2 regions of the Sinorhizobium sp. FG01 genome follow, and region 2 is predicted to be linked to the other one. Evidence: riboswitches for the same ligand, from Rfam matches in the RefSeq annotation. Region 2 holds a riboswitch; the other holds the start of a gene.

Region 1 (7,806 bases), on a different contig from region 2:
GATCTTTTCAGTTTCCCATTGACTTCGGTTACGCCCGCGATGTTTAATTTCCTTCAAGCTGGCAAAGACCGGCTGAGGGGCACGACATTGAACGGCAACACGGCATCCATGACGGTGTCGGATGTGATCAACGCGCATTTCGCGGTGCTGACGCGCGCCGAGAAACGTTTGGCGGAGACACTTCTCGACAACTATCCGGTTTCCGGCCTCGGCTCGATCACGACGGTCGCCGAGAACGCCGGCGTTTCCACGCCGACCGTGGCGCGCATGGTGCAGAAGCTCGGTTTTCGCGGCTTTCCCGATTTCCAGGCGAGGCTCCACCAGGAGCTGGAGGCGACGATCTCCAATCCGATAGCCAAGCACGATCGCTGGGCGGCCAGCGCACCGGGCACCCACATCCTCAACCGCTTTGCCGATGCCATCATGGGCAATATGCGCCAGACACTGTCCCAGCTGGAGCCGGCCGAATTCGACCAGGCGGCCGCCCTCATCGCCGACCGCAAGCGCAACCTCTATCTTGTCGGCGGCCGCATCACCCGCTCGACGGCCGATTACCTCTTCACCCATCTCCAGGTCATCCGCACGGGCGTCACCCAGATTGCCGCCAATCCGAGCTCGTGGCCGCACTACGTGCTCGATATGAAACAGGGCGACGTTCTGATCCTGTTCGACATCCGTCGCTATGAACAGGAAATGGAGACCCTCGCCCGCTCCGCCCGCAACCGCGGCGTCGAGATCATCCTTTTCACCGACCAATGGGGTTCGCCCGTCGCCAAGTCGGCTTCCAAGGTCTTCCGCGCTCAGATCGAAGTCCCCTCGGCCTGGGATAGTTCGGTCATGCTGCTGTTCCTCGTCGAGGCGCTGATCGAAGCGGTGCAGAGCTCGAATTGGGACGAAACCAGGGACCGGATGAGGACGCTCGAAGGGCTCTTCGATTCGACCCGCATCTTTCGCAAGCCAGGTTAGGAGGTACCGGTCGAAGACTGAATGTCCGGAGGAAGAAATGGGGGTGCAAGGCGCGCCGTGCGCCGCTTGGAACACCACCTCCCGGGGCGGCGTTCTCGCCGCAAACGGGAAAATGCCTGTCACACAAGTTTCATCGCGCCGCTTTAACAGCATCGCCGAAATTGACTGAAAACCGATAAGGAGAACGCCAGTGATTTCAAAGACTCAACGCCTGCTCTCGCTCTCGACCGCCATCCTGCTGGCAACCACGGCCGTGGCCGCTGCCGAGCCGAGCGAAGAGCTCATCGCCGCCGCCAAGAAGGAAGGCACGCTCACCACCATTGCGCTGCCGCACACCTGGTGCGGTTATGGCGATCTCATCGCCGGTTTCAAGGCGAAGTACGGGATCGAGGTCAACGAGCTGAACCCCGACGCCGGTTCCGGCGACGAGATCGAAGCCATCAAGGCCAACAAGGGCAATACCGGCCCGCAGGCACCCGACGTGATCGACGTCGGCCTGTCCTTCGGCCCCTCTGCCAAGGCCGAAGGCCTGATCCAGCCCTACAAGGTCTCGACCTGGGATACGATCCCGGATAGCGCCAAGGATCCGGAAGGGTTCTGGTACGGCGACTATTACGGTGTTCTCTCCTTCGTCGTGAACACCGATATCGTCAAGGAAGTGCCGAAGGACTGGGCCGACCTCAAAAAGTCGGACTACGCGAACGCGGTCGCTCTCGCCGGCGACCCGCGCGCCTCGAACCAGGCCGTGCAGGCCGTCTACGCCGCTGGTCTCGCCGCTGGCGAAAAGGATGCGGCCAAGGCCGGTGAAGCAGGCCTCGCCTTCTTCGCGGAAGTCAACAAGGCCGGCAATTTCGTTCCGGTCATCGGCAAGTCCGCTTCGCTCGCACAGGGCTCGACCCCGATCATCATCGCCTGGGACTATAACGGTCTCTCCTGGCGCGACAGCCTGAACGGCAACCCGCCGGTCGAAGTCGTCGTTCCGGCCTCGGGCGTCGTCGCCGGCGTCTATGTGCAGGCGATCTCGGCCTTCGCCCCGCATCCGAACGCCGCCAAGCTGTGGATGGAATATCTCTACTCGGACGAAGGCCAGCTCGGTTGGCTGAAGGGCTATTGCCACCCGATCCGCTTCAACGATCTCGCCAAGAACGGCAAGATCCCGCAGGAAATGCTGGACAAGCTGCCGCCGGCAGCTGCCTATGAAAAGGCCGTATTCCCAACGCTCGAGGAACAGGCCAAGGGCAAGGAAGCGATCACCACCAAGTGGGACAGCGTGGTCGGCGCCAACGTTCAGTAATCATTGCCATGCCTCCCCGCTCGATCGGCGGGGAGGCTGTTTCATTTGACTGAGGAACATCGAAGCCTTCATGACCACGACAACAGCAACCGCACCCCTGATCAACAAACGAGCGGTCATCGATTGGCTCGGGATAGCCCCGTTCGCGATTTTTGCGCTGATGTTCCTGATCGTTCCGACGCTCTACCTCGTCACCGGCGCCTTTCTGACGCCCGAAGGAACCTTCACCTTCAAGAATCTCGCCGATCTCTTCACGCCGACGATCATGAGCGCCTACTGGATCTCGATCCGCGTGTCGGTCGCCTCCTCGCTCGGCGGCGCGCTGATCGGCTTCTTCCTCGCCTGGGCGGTCGTGCTCGGCGGAGTTCCGAACTGGATCCGCTCCGGCCTGCTGACCTTCTCCGGCGTCGCCTCCAATTTCGCGGGCGTGCCGCTCGCTTTCGCGTTTCTTTCGACGCTCGGCCGCACCGGGCTCGTCACCGTCTTTTTGCGCGACTGGTTCGGCTTCAATCTTTACGGAACCGGTTTCAATCTCCTGAGCTTCTTCGGCCTCACCATCACCTATATGTATTTCCAGATCCCGCTGATGGTGCTGATCCTCACCCCGGCGCTGGACGGCCTCAAGAAAGAGTGGCGCGAGGCGGCCGAAATCCTCGGCGCCTCCACCTGGCAATATTGGCGCATGGTGGCGCTGCCGATCCTCTGGCCGAGCCTGCTCGGCACGACTCTCCTGCTCTTCGCCAATGCCTTCGGCGCCATCGCCACGGCTTACGCGCTGACCGGCAGTTCGCTCAACATCGTGCCGATCCTGCTCTACGCGCAGATCCGCGGCGACGTGTTGCACAACCCCAATCTCGGCTATGCGCTCGCCCTCGGCATGATCGTCATCACCGGCATTTCCAACATTCTCTATATCTGGCTGCGCATGCGCGCCGAACGGTGGCAGAAATGAAAGCACAACGCCTCGGCGCCTGGATCGCCATCGCCATCGGAGCCAGCTATTTCATCATTCCGCTGCTCGGCACGCTGGAGTTCTCGCTGCGCATGCGACGCGGCGCCTATTCCTTCGACGCCTACCAGTCGGTTTTCTCCGACATCCAGTTTCGCGAGACCTTCGGCTATTCGATGCTGATGGCCGTACTGACGATCGTCTTCGGCATGCTGCTCGTCGTGCCGACGGCGTACTGGGTGCGGCTACGCCTGCCGCAGGTGCGGCCGATCGTCGAGTTCGTCACGCTGCTGCCGCTCGTCATTCCGGCTATCGTTATCGTCTTCGGCTATCTGAGGCTCTACAATTCCTCGTCGATCCTGCCGCTCACCGGTTCGACCTCCGGCACCAACGCGCTGTTGATGTTCTCCTACATGACCCTGTCGCTTCCCTACATGTACCGCGCCGTCGACACGGCGATGCGGGCGATCGACGTCAGGACTTTGACGGAGGCCGCCGAAAGCCTCGGCGCCAAATGGCCGACGATCCTTTTCCGCTGCATCTTCCCGAATGTGATGAGCGGCGTGCTTTCCGGCGCCTTCATCACCTTCGCCATCGTCATGGGCGAATTCACCATGGCGGCGCTGCTCAACCGCCCGGCTTTCGGTCCCTATCTGCAGCTCGTCGGCGCCAATAAGGCCTATGAGCCTTCGGCGCTCGCCGTCATCGCTTTCGCAATCACGTGGCTGAGCATGGGGCTGATCCAGCTCGTCTCCCGCTTCCAGAAATCCGCTTCGCCCAAGGCTTGATCACATGGCTTTCCTGACACTGACCAATATTCAGAAATCCTTCGGCCCGGTTCAGGTCGTTCATAATTTCAACATGGGCATCGAAAAGGGCGAGTTCGTCTCCTTCCTCGGCCCGTCCGGCTGCGGCAAGACCACGATCCTGCGCATGATCGCCGGTTTCGAGACGCCGTCCGGCGGCTCGATCGTCATCAACGGCCAGGACCAGGGCGCTCTGAAGCCGAACCAGCGCAATATCGGCATGGTCTTCCAGGCCTATGCGCTGTTTCCCAACATGAACGTCCATGACAATGTCGCCTTCGGCCTGAAGGTCGCCGGCGCCACCAAAACGGACATCGATATCCGGGTGAAGCAGATGCTCGGGCTCATCAAGCTCGAGCACCTGGCGGACCGCTTCCCCTATCAACTGTCCGGCGGCCAGCAGCAGCGTGTGGCGCTCGCCCGCGCGCTTGCCGTGAAGCCGCAAGTGCTGCTGCTCGACGAGCCGCTCTCGGCGCTCGATGCGAAGATTCGCATCTCGCTGCGCGAAGAGATCCGGCAGATCCAGCAGCAGCTCGGCATCACCACGGTGTTCGTCACCCACGACCAGGAGGAGGCGCTGTCGATCTCCGACCGGATCGTGGTGATGAATGCCGGCCGCGCCGACCAGATCGGCACCCCGTTCGAGATCTACAACACGCCGGCGACCCGCTTCGTCGCTTCCTTCGTCGGAACGCTCAATATCATCGAGGGCAAGGTCGCCGATCCCGCCACCGGTGCGGTCACCATCGGCGGGCAGCGGATTGCCCTGAAAGAGCCGATTGCCGGCCTCAAGGGCGGGGACAGCATTTCGCTGGCGCTTCGGCCGGAGGCGGGTTCGATCGCCGAGGGCTCCAAAGGCGATACCGCGCTGCCCGGCGAAGTCGTCTCGACGAGCTTCCTCGGCTCGGTCATCCGCACCAAGCTGCGGGTTGGCGATGATGTCATCTCGTTCGACATGTTCAACGATCCGGGCATTACACCGCCTGTTGCCGGCGAGAATGTCAGCCTGCGCTTCGCCGCCAAGGACCTGTTGGTCATCCGCGAGTAGTGATGGCCGGAACGATTTCGTTCCGGCCTCGATCTTTCCCGGAAAAATCTGTCGTGATTTCTCGCATTTTCGTCGGAGCCTGCGTTTGACGGGCGCTGCTCTCCGTATATAGTCGCACGCGTTCTCAGGGCGGGGTGAAATTCCCCACCGGCGGTAGCGATCGGCGGACCAGCGGTCTGATGATCGAAGCCCGCGAGCGCTTCAGGCAATGCAGCTCCGCGCGTCCATGGACGCGCAAAGGTCGCTGTAGCACTTTGAGTTGCTGCATGATTCTGTCCTTAAATCGATCTCGATTTAAGGAACTGTGCAGTGTCTGAAGGTCAGCAGATCCGGTCAGATTCCGGAGCCGACGGTCACAGTCCGGATGGAAGAGAGCAAGCAGTGCGAACCCTTCGCGGGGTTGTCGTGCATGCATGTTCGCCCGACGGGATCATTGGAACAAACGCCAACCCTGAAAGGCTTGAGACCATGACCATTCTTTCCCACCCCTCCACCAAGATCGCGATCGTCCGTGCCCGCTGGCACGCCGACATCGTCGACCAGTGCGTCGACGCCTTCGTCGCCCAGTGGTCGAAGCTCGGCGGCAACGCGGCCGACGTCGAGATCTTCGGCGTGCCGGGAGCGCTGGAAATTCCGCTGCATACGCAGAAGCTCGCCAAGACCGGACGCTACTCGGCGATCCTCGGCACCGCCTTCGTCGTCAACGGCGGCATCTATCGCCACGACTTCGTCGCCGGAATCGTGCTGGACGGCATGATGCGCGTCCAGCTCGACACGGACGTGCCGGTGCTCTCCGCAGTGTTGACGCCGCACAACTTCCAGGAAAGCGAGCCGCTGATCGCCTTCTTCCGCGACCATTTCGTCGTCAAGGGCGAAGAAGCTGCGAATGCCTGCGCACAAATTCTCGACGCGCGCGCCAAGTTGGCGCTGGTCAACGCCTGACGGACTACAAATCGACGCAAAGGAGAGGGCGCAGCCGGCTGGCGCGCCCTTTTTTGCCTCGCCAATAATGCGGCTACCGACAGGTGTCAGTGGCCGAGGTTCTTGATGTAGAGCGACAGCAGCTGCGTTTGCGAGGAAATTCCGAGCTTGCGATAAACGTTGCGACGATGGACTTTGACGGTGCCGGTCGAGATGCCGAGCCTTAATCCGATCGACTCCGATGAATGCCCCTGCAGGACCAGTTCGATGATTGCCGCTTCTCGATCGGTGAGGTTGAGATGTTGCCAGACCCCGTCCGCGGGCGGATGCAAAGCCTTGCGGCGGCTGCGGCCGGTTTTCGCGAGCGCCGCGTCGAATCGGTGGTCGAGGTCGGCCCAATGATGGCGAGCGAGTGCGGCCACCAAGGGCTCGGCCCTCTTGAGCAGGGCAAACTCGGCGGCGCCGAAAGGGCCGGTCGCCTCCCGCCGCATCAGCGATAGCACGACGGTGACCTGTTCGCTGATCGGAACGAAGAAACCCACCTCCTCCGCAAGCCCGGTCTGCACATAATAGGTGCGGTAATATTCGCTGGAGAAAAAGCGATCGGGCGCCAACTCCCGCATCCGCCACACGCCAGGTCGGGGCGCACAGGCGGCATGATAGAAGGGATCGAGCAGGTATGGGCCCGCCTGGTAGAGGCTCACGAAGAGCACATGGTCCTTGGCATCGAAAGTACTGTAGAGATCAAGCGGACGCTCCTTGCCACGATAGGCGAAGACGACGACATAGTCGAAGGCTATCAGGCTCGACATCAGCCGGCGGAACGCAGTGCCGACGGCCTCGTCGCCCATCGCCGAACCATTCATCAACGGCGCCAGGGCCTGGAAAAGCTTCTCGAAGTCGACGCCCAAACCGCCCTCCCCAGTCCCCTGCGCTGCCACTTGGACGGCTTAACCAGGGTATACTCCTTTCACAAGCAAATTCCGGCGGGAATACCTCTCTCGGGGTATATACCGACTCGGCTTCCGGTGACTAGGCTGTCAGCAATGACGGTGGGAACAGGAGGCGCAAGGACCGCGTCCGATTCCTATAATAGCGCCGCAGGGAACAGACGTGACATCCGATTCAAACGACATCGAATTCCGTTCGGTCGCCAAACGCTATGGCAGCGTGACGGCGGTGTCGGATATCAGCCTCGGGGTGCCCAAGGGGGCTTTCGTCGCGCTGCTCGGCCCGTCCGGCTGCGGCAAGACCACCTGCCTGCGAATGATCGGCGGCTTCGAACAGCCAAGCGCGGGGATGGTCTATATCGGTGGCCAGCCTATGAACGGCGTGCCGGCCTATCGGCGCCCGGTCAATATGGTCTTCCAGCAATACGCGCTGTTCCCCCATCTTGATGTCGAGCAGAACGTCGCTTACGGGCTGAAGCAAATGCGCCCGCGCATTGCGGCGGCCGAAATCAGCCGCCGCGCCCGGGAGGCGCTGGAGATGGTCCGTCTTGCCGGCTTCGGCAAGCGCCGCATTCACGAGATGTCGGGCGGACAGCAACAGCGCGTGGCGCTTGCCCGCGCCATCGTCAACAAGCCGAAGGTGTTGCTCCTCGATGAGCCTCTTGCCGCGCTCGACAAGAAGCTGCGCACAGCGATGCAGATCGAACTCCAGAGCCTCCAGCGCGAGCTCGGCATCACCTTCATGCTCGTCACGCACGACCAGGAAGAAGCGCTGTCGATGAGCGATCTCGTCTGCGTTATGAATGCCGGGCGAGTGGTCCAGATCGGGCCGCCGCAGGAAATCTACGATCGCCCGGCGAATCTTTTCGTCG
Region 2 (7,806 bases):
TCGGGCAGGTTCCGTGTCGCTGGCATTCGCGCTCACCTGATGATGGGAGCCCGGCTCCTCGTAGAAGTTCTCGCCGGCCCTGTAGACCTTTTCCGGCGAACCGTTGACGCTGCTGCGGATCGCGCCCTCGAGCACCGTCGCATAGATAAAGGCGGACTTCGGATGAGTGTGGGCCGGCGACCCGCCGCCCGGCCCGTACTCGACGAGCACGCCCTTCATGCTCTTGCCAGGGACGTTGGGAAGCGCGTGGTCGAAGACGACGGTCACCTTGCCCGCCGGCCTGTCATCGGCGGAAGCTGCAGTGATCGAAAGCGCTGCCAGGGCAGCAGCCGAGAGAAATCGTGCAAGCATGGCATTTCTCCTTCGAGGGTAGCTGTCGTAAAGATGTGCGGGGCCGCGTTCATCTTGGCGGCTCGCCGGAGACTCAGTGGGCGGCTTGCCGGGCGAGCCAATCCTCGAACCGGATTGCACCGATGCGTGCATTGCTGCCTGGGGTCAGCGATTGATCGTCGAGGACGGAGCCGAAGTAGCGGGCGTGAACGTCCGGTACGACCTTGCGCGTGTCCTTGGTTGCCTTGAGGAAGCGCCTGACCAACTCGTCGAGCGGCATCGCCTCCGGACCGGCGACTTCGACCGTGCCGTTTGCAGGCGGCGCGAGCGCGACATCGGTGAGCGCCGCCGCAACGTCGTCGGAGGCCATGGGCTGGAAAAGCGCCGGCGACAGGCGAATTTCCTCGCCGACCGTCCCCGCCTGGGCAATGCCGTTGACGAACTCGAAGAACTGCGTGGCGCGCAGGATGGTATAGGGAATGCCGGACGCCTTGATAAGGTTTTCCTGCGCGACCTTCGCCCGGAAGTAGCCGTTGTCGGGAAGCCGTTCGCTGCCGACGATCGAGAGGGCCACGTGGTGGCGGACGCCGGCGGCAGCTTCCGCGGCCAACAGGTTGCGGCCCGACGTTTCGAAAAATTCGAGGACTGCCTTGTCTTCCCAAACCGGCGCGTTGGCGACGTCGACGACGATCTCCGCCCCGTCCAGCGCTTCGGCCAGGCCCTCGCGGGTGATGGTGTTGACGCCGGTGTTCGGGGCAGCGGCGAGGGCCTCATGGCCGCGCTCCCTGAGGTTCTTCACGACTTTCGATCCGATGAGGCCGGTGCCTCCAATGACGACGATCTTCATGGCTCTCTCCGTTTCTGCCGACCGCACCATTGCCGTCGATCCGGGTGGAGAGTGCCTGCAAGCTTGCCGGAAGTCCTTGCCGCGGGCTTGAATTGACCTTGAGGGAAGCTTGGTTATTCGTCCAAGGCGGCTGCCGATCATCCTTGCGGCCGAGGTGCGCGCGCGTTACGGCGAGCCGTGCTATCAATGGACAGAAGTGTCGCCGCTGCTCCGGCTGGCAAGCCGAGCCGCTCGGTCGAGGGATGCCGACGTGCAATTCGTGTTTGGAGACTATGTGCTCGACCCCGAGCGTCGAGAGCTGACCCTGCGCTCGGAAGTGGTGACCGTCGGACCGCAGGTCTTCGACCTGCTGCTGCATCTCGTCACGAACCGCGACCGCGTCGTCAGCAAGGACGATTTGTTGCAGGCGGTATGGAGCGGCCGGATCGTCTCGGAATCGACGATCACCAGCCACATCAACGCGGTTCGCAAGGCGATCGGCGACAACGGCGAGGAGCAGCGCCTGGTCCGGACGGTCGCCCGCAAGGGCTTCCGCTTCATAGGCGCGATCGAGACCGGCGAGGCCGCGAAGCCGAGCGAGCCCGACGGGCAAAGCATCGTCGGTCACTCCGCCGGCGAAGCGCGGGAGCCTCCTTCCAAGCTCGTCCTTCCGGACAAGCCCTCGATCACCGTCCTGCCCTTCCAGAATCTCAGCGGCGACCCGGAGCAGGACTATTTCGCCGACGGCGTGGTGGAGGACATCATAGCCGCACTGTCGCGCATCCGATGGCTGTTCGTCATCGCCCGCAATTCGAGTTTTGCCTACAAGGGCCGGACGGTGGATGTGAAGGACGTCGGCCAAGAGCTCGGCGTGCGCTACGTGCTGGAGGGCAGCGTGCGCAAGGCGGCAAACAAGGTGCGCATCACCGGGCAGCTCATCGATGCCACGAGCGGGACGCATCTCTGGGCGGAGCGCTTCGAAGGCACGCTCGACGACATCTTCGAGCTGCAAGACCAGATGGCCGAAACCGTCGTCGGCGCGATCTCACCTCAGCTCGAACGCGCCGAGATCGAGCGCGCCAAGCGCAAGCCGACGGAGAGCCTGGACGCCTACGACTACTATCTTCGCGGTATGGCGAAGCTGCACAACGGAACCCGCGAAGCAATCGAGGCGGCGCTGCGCTTGTTTTACAGGGCGATCGAGCTCGACCCCGAATTTGCCTCGGCCTATGCCGCGGCGGCCTGGTGCCATTTTTGGCGCAAGTTAAACGGCTGGATGACCGAGCGGGACCGCGAGATCGCCGAAGGCGTGCGGTTGGCGCGGCTGGCAGTGGAACACGGCCGGGACGACGCGGTCGCCCTGACGAGAGGCGGGCATGCGTTCGCCCATCTCGCCGGCGACCTCGACGGCGGCATCGCCTTGCTCGACAGGGCCGTGCTGCTCAACCCCAATCTCGCCACCGCCTGGTTCCTCGGCGGTGCGCTCCGCGCGCTTCGCGGTGAGACAGACGCCGCAATGGAGCACCTCGCCCATGCCGTTCGGCTGAGCCCGCTGGATCCGGAAATGTTCCGCATGCAGGTCGGGATGGCGCTGGCAAATTTCTTCGCCGGGCGCTTTGATCCCGCCTCGGCCTGGGCGGAAAAGGCATTGGGGAACCTGCCCAGCCTGCTGGTCGCGGTCGCTTTGCTGGCGGCAAGCCATGCGCTTGCCGGGCGCCTTGACGAGGCGGGCCACGCAATGCAGCGCCTGCGTGCGCTTGATCCGTCCTTACGCGTCTCCAATCTTAAGGCTTGGCTGCCGATCCACCGGCCGGAAGACCTGGCGCGGTTCGCCGATGGATTGCGGCTGGCGGGCTTGCCCGAGTGAGCCCGACGAGAGGCAGCGCGTGGCGGCGTGCCTCACTCGGCAGTTAGGCAGCCTGTGTCGCGTTGGCCGGCTGCTCGACGAATGCGATCAGATCTCTGATGGTGATCAGCGGAAGCCGGTGCGTTTCTGCGAACACCACGAGCTCCGGAAGCCGGGCCATCGTTCCGTCGTCGTTGGCAACTTCGCAGATGACGCCCGATGGGGACTTGCCGGCGAGGCGTGCCAGCTCAACTGCCGCCTCGGTGTGCCCCGGCCGGCCGCGTACGCCGTTCGTATGCGCCCGCAGCGGAAAAATATGCCCCGGCCGGGCGAAGTCCGCCGGACGCACGCCGGGATCCATCAGCGCCTGGATGGTCGCGGCCCGGTCGGCTGCGGAAATGCCGGTGGTGGTTGCGGGTAGGTAATCGACGGAGACCGTGAATGCGGTTTTGTGGAGCTCGGTGTTCTGCGGGACCATGAGCGGGATGTCGAGGGCATCGAGACGCTCTCCTTCCATCGCGACGCAGATCAGCCCGCGGGCGTGCTTCATCATGAACGCGATCGTTTCGGGCGTCACCGCGTCCGAGGCGACGATGATGTCGCCTTCATTCTCCCGGTCCTCGTCGTCGACGACCACGACCATGCCGCCCAGCGCCAGGGCCGCGATTGCGTCTTCAATTTTCGAGATTGCCATTCCATTGCCTTTCAAGGGTAGCCAGCATTGGCGTCAAACCGCGGCGTTTCGGCCGCTATTCATCCCTTGGGCGAACAAGTCCGCGCCGCCCGACAACGAGCGGTTTGCTGACATTGTCCTCTTCCATCCGGACTGTAACCGTCGGCCCCGGCCTCTCACCGGGTCTGCTGACCTTCCGCATCGGCGGGAGCGCTCGCGGGCTCCCGGATTGCTCCGAATACCGCCGGTGGGGATTTTCACCCCGCCCTGAGAACAAGCGTAGATAAGGAATTTCACCGGCAAAAAGCAAGAGGCCCGCTCAGGCTGGCCCCGTGATATTTACCAGCAGCAGAAGCCGCCATCGACCAGGAGGTCGACGCCGGTCACGAAGCTTGCCGCATTCGAAAGAAGGAAGACGGCAGGCCCGACCATCTCGTCCACCGTCGCCATGCGCTGCATCGGGGTCTGCTCCTCGAACAGCTTGGTCTGATGCACCATTTCCGGCCGGGTGTTCATCGGTGTGGCCGTGTAGCCGGGACTGATCGTGTTGACGCGGACGCCGCGGCCCACCCATTCCATCGCCATCGACTTCGTCATATGAATGACGCCGGCCTTCGAGGCATTGTAGTGGCACTGGCTGAGGCCGCGGTTGACGATCACGCCGGACATCGAGGCGATGTTGACGATCGAGCCGCGGCCGTTCTTCAGCATGGCGCGGGCTTCCGCCTGGCAGGACAGGAAAACGCCCTTCAGGTTGATGTCCATCATCGTCTGGAATTGGCTTTCCTCCATCTCCTCGGCCGGATTGGCATTGGCGATGCCGGCCGCGTTCACGGCAAGGGCAAGCGGGCCGAGTTCCGCTTCGGTGCGGGCGACCGCCTCGTTGAGCGCCCCGCCATTGGTCACGTCAGCGGCGATCCGGATGCTGCGGCGCCCCGTGCCGGCGATGAATTCCGCGGTCTTCGACAGTCCGTCGTCCGTGCGGCGATCGAGCAGCGCAACGTCGGCGCCGCACTGCGCCAGCCCCATGGCGATGCGTTGCCCGATGCCGCTGCCCGCCCCCGTGACGAAGGCGACGTTGCCGGAGAGATCGAACAATCTCGGCGCATTGAGCGTGATTTCAGACATGAATTTCTTCCTTGTTCAAATCGTCGCGAGTTCCATGACCGACACGTCGTTTGCGTCCTCGCGGTCAAGAATGCCGGTCTGTCTGCCCTGGGCCATGACCATGATCCGGTTGGAGACGCCAAGCACTTCTTCGAGATCGGAACTGACCACGATGACCGCGACCCCCTGGTGGGCGAGATCCATGATGAGGTCGTAGATCGACGAGCGGGCGCCGACATCGATGCCGCGCGTCGGTTCGTCGAGCACGACGACCTGCGGCTTGCGCGCCAGCCATTTGGCGAGCACCACCTTCTGCTGGTTGCCGCCGGAAAGCTCGCCGGCGTTCTGGTGCCCGCGGCCCTTCACGCCGAATTTCCTGATGCACTCGTCGGTAAACTGTTGCAGACGGCGGGAGGCAACCCAGCCGTTGCGGGCAATTGCGCCGAGATTGGCATAGCCGATGTTCTCCGCGATCGAATGATCGAGCACGACGCCCTGGAGCTTGCGGTCCTCCGGCACGAGAACCATCCCGCTGCGAATCGCCTCGATTGGCGAGCGGGGCGTGACGGCTTTGCCATTCAAGAGAATCTCGCCACCCGAAATCGGATCGGCGCCGGTGATGGCGCGCACGAGTTCGGTTCGGCCGGCGCCCATCAGGCCGGCGATGCCGAACACCTCGCCCTTTCGGACTGAAAAGCTGATATTGCGGAATGCATTCGTCGGCGAGGTGAGATCGCGGACCTCAAGCGTCACCTCTTCCCGAGGCGCTGGCAGGGCCGGGAACATGCGCTCGAGCGAGCGCCCGACCATGGCCTCGACGATGGTGCGGATCGGCACGTCGCCGCTGTCGAATTCCTTGACCTTGGCGCCATCGCGCATGACGACGACGCGGTCGGCGATCTGGCGGATTTCCTCGAGACGGTGCGAGATGTAGATGATGCCCACCCCGTCCGCCTTCAGCCGTTCGATCTGCTGGAAGAGGAGTTGGGTTTCCTCGCCGCCGAGCGCCGCGGTCGGCTCGTCCAGGATCAGCAGGCGGGCATTGAGCGTCAGCGCCTTGGCGATTTCGATGAGCTGCTGCTTGCCGGTCGAGAGCCCTTCGACGAGGCGGTCGGGCGATATGTCTAGACCCAGCCGCTTGAGGCCGCTGCGCGCCCGTTCCTCCATCGCCCTGCGGTCGACCCGGCCCGCCTTCATCGGATAGCGACCGACAAAGACATTCTCGGCGATCGAGAGCTTCGGGAGCAGTTTCAGCTCCTGATGGATCATGCCGACCCCCTCGTCCATCGCGGCACGGGGATTGGCGGGCGCATAGACTGCCCCAAGCCAGGTCATTTCCCCGGCGGACGGCTGCACGGTGCCGGAAATGATGTTCGACAGGGTCGATTTCCCGGCACCGTTTTCGCCAAGCAGCGCCACGACCTCACCCGGATAGATGTCGAGGTCGACACCGTGCAGGACCCTGATCGGGCCGTAGGACTTCTGGATCCCACGGAGCGAGAGGATGGGAGACTGGGTGGTCATGGCGCTGCCTTTCGGGCATCAACACAGTTTATGGATGGCTCTTCACGAACTCCGGAGCATTCTCGCAGGTCGTCAACACGGCGTTCGGCGTCTGGCGCTCTTCGACCTTCTGGCCGGCGGCCACGGCAAGCGCCGATTCGACCGCGAGGACGCCCATCTTCTGGGTGCTCTGCGTCGCCGTGGCGATGAACGGACCCTTGCACTTGGCGAGATATTCGAGCGCCGAAACGTCGCCGTCATAGCCGCCAATGATCACCTTGTCGGAGAGGTTGGCAACGTCCACGGCTTTGGCCGCGCCCATCGCCAGGCCGTCCGCCTGGCCGAAGATGATCTTGATGTCGGGGTTTGCCTGCAGCATGTTCTGGGCGATCGAGAAGCCTTCGTCCGCCGACCACATGTTGCTCCACTGCTGGGCGACGAGTTCCACGCCCGGAGCCTCGTCGATGGCGCGCTTGCAGCCGGTGAAGCGATCGACTTCCGGCGTCGTGCCCTTCTGGCCGTGGATGATCGCCATCTTGCCCGAGCCGCCGGCCTTTTCGATGATGTGCTTGCACACGGCATAGGCGGATTCGACGCTTTCGCCGGCGATGAAGGTATCGCCCGGCGCGCCCTCCGGAACACGGTCGACATTGATCACCGGAATGCCGGCTTCGCGGGCAAGGCGGGTCGGCACGGCGGCCGCGGCAGCACCCGCCGGAATGTAGATGAACGCGTTGATGTCCTGCGTCATCAGGTCCTGAACCTGGTTGACCTGGGTGGCGGTGTCGTTCTTCGCGTCGACCACGACGACCTCGATGCCCTTCTCCTTCGCATATTTCTCGACGCCGAGCTTGATCTGGTTGAAGAAGTCCGCCTGAAGGTTCGGCACGGCGAGGCCGATCTTCTTGACTTCCGTCGCCGATGCACCGAGCGGGGACATCAGGACCGCAGCGGTGGTTGCCGCCAGCAGCAGGTTGGACAGTTTCATGGGGTTCTCCTCCGAGTTGCTCTGTGGATTTCCTGACTTCACAGGATTCCACCTCCCTTTTGCCGGCCCGCACCATTGCTGACCGTTTTCGCTTCCCCGCAGGCATTTCCGCAAGCGGGGTGAACAGTGGCTATTTCCGCTTGCGATAAGTCTCGGCGGTGACGGCCAGCACGATGACGCCGCCGATGATCACCTGCTGCATGAACGGCGATACGCTCAGCAGGTTGAGGCCGTTGCGCAGGATTCCGATGATCAGCACGCCGATTATGGTGCCGCCGATGCCGCCCGTTCCGCCGGAGAGCGACGTGCCGCCGATGACGACTGCCGCAATGGCGTCGAGCTCGTAGGAGACACCGGACGAGGGCTGGACCGAGTCGAGCCGCGCCGCCAGCACCATGCCCGACAATCCCGCCAGGAAGCTGCAGACCACATAGACAAGCACGGTCGCCCGCTGGACGTTGATGCCGGCAAGCCGCGCCACCTCTGCGTTGCCGCCGATGGCGTAGAGGACGCGCCCGCCATGGCGATAGCGC

What was found. Region 2 has a riboswitch for FMN ahead of ribB (3,4-dihydroxy-2-butanone-4-phosphate synthase). Riboswitches for the same ligand answer to the same signal wherever they lie in the genome.
Region 1: linked by a shared signal. The riboswitch ahead of CO656_RS07365 (6,7-dimethyl-8-ribityllumazine synthase) and the one ahead of ribB (3,4-dihydroxy-2-butanone-4-phosphate synthase) in region 2 are both predicted to bind FMN.

The regions. Positions count from the first base shown of each region.
Region 1 is NZ_NWTB01000004.1:396,820-404,625, reverse strand. It holds gene CO656_RS07390 (MurR/RpiR family transcriptional regulator) at 88-966, shown strand; gene CO656_RS07385 (ABC transporter substrate-binding protein) at 1,157-2,260, shown strand; gene CO656_RS07380 (ABC transporter permease subunit) at 2,331-3,212, shown strand; gene CO656_RS07375 (ABC transporter permease) at 3,209-3,997, shown strand; gene CO656_RS07370 (ABC transporter ATP-binding protein) at 4,002-5,063, shown strand; FMN riboswitch at 5,180-5,443, shown strand; gene CO656_RS07365 (6,7-dimethyl-8-ribityllumazine synthase) at 5,532-6,005, shown strand; gene CO656_RS07360 (LuxR C-terminal-related transcriptional regulator) at 6,092-6,895, opposite strand; gene CO656_RS07355 (ABC transporter ATP-binding protein) at 7,098-7,806, shown strand, end outside.
Region 2 is NZ_NWTB01000018.1:47,247-55,052, reverse strand. It holds gene CO656_RS24820 (cupin domain-containing protein) at 1-351, opposite strand, end outside; gene CO656_RS24815 (SDR family oxidoreductase) at 425-1,177, opposite strand; gene CO656_RS24810 (winged helix-turn-helix domain-containing tetratricopeptide repeat protein) at 1,428-3,023, shown strand; gene ribB (3,4-dihydroxy-2-butanone-4-phosphate synthase) at 3,067-3,696, opposite strand; FMN riboswitch at 3,808-3,954, opposite strand; gene CO656_RS24800 (SDR family oxidoreductase) at 4,015-4,803, opposite strand; gene CO656_RS24795 (sugar ABC transporter ATP-binding protein) at 4,819-6,306, opposite strand; gene CO656_RS24790 (substrate-binding domain-containing protein) at 6,335-7,273, opposite strand; gene CO656_RS24785 (ABC transporter permease) at 7,404-7,806, opposite strand, start outside.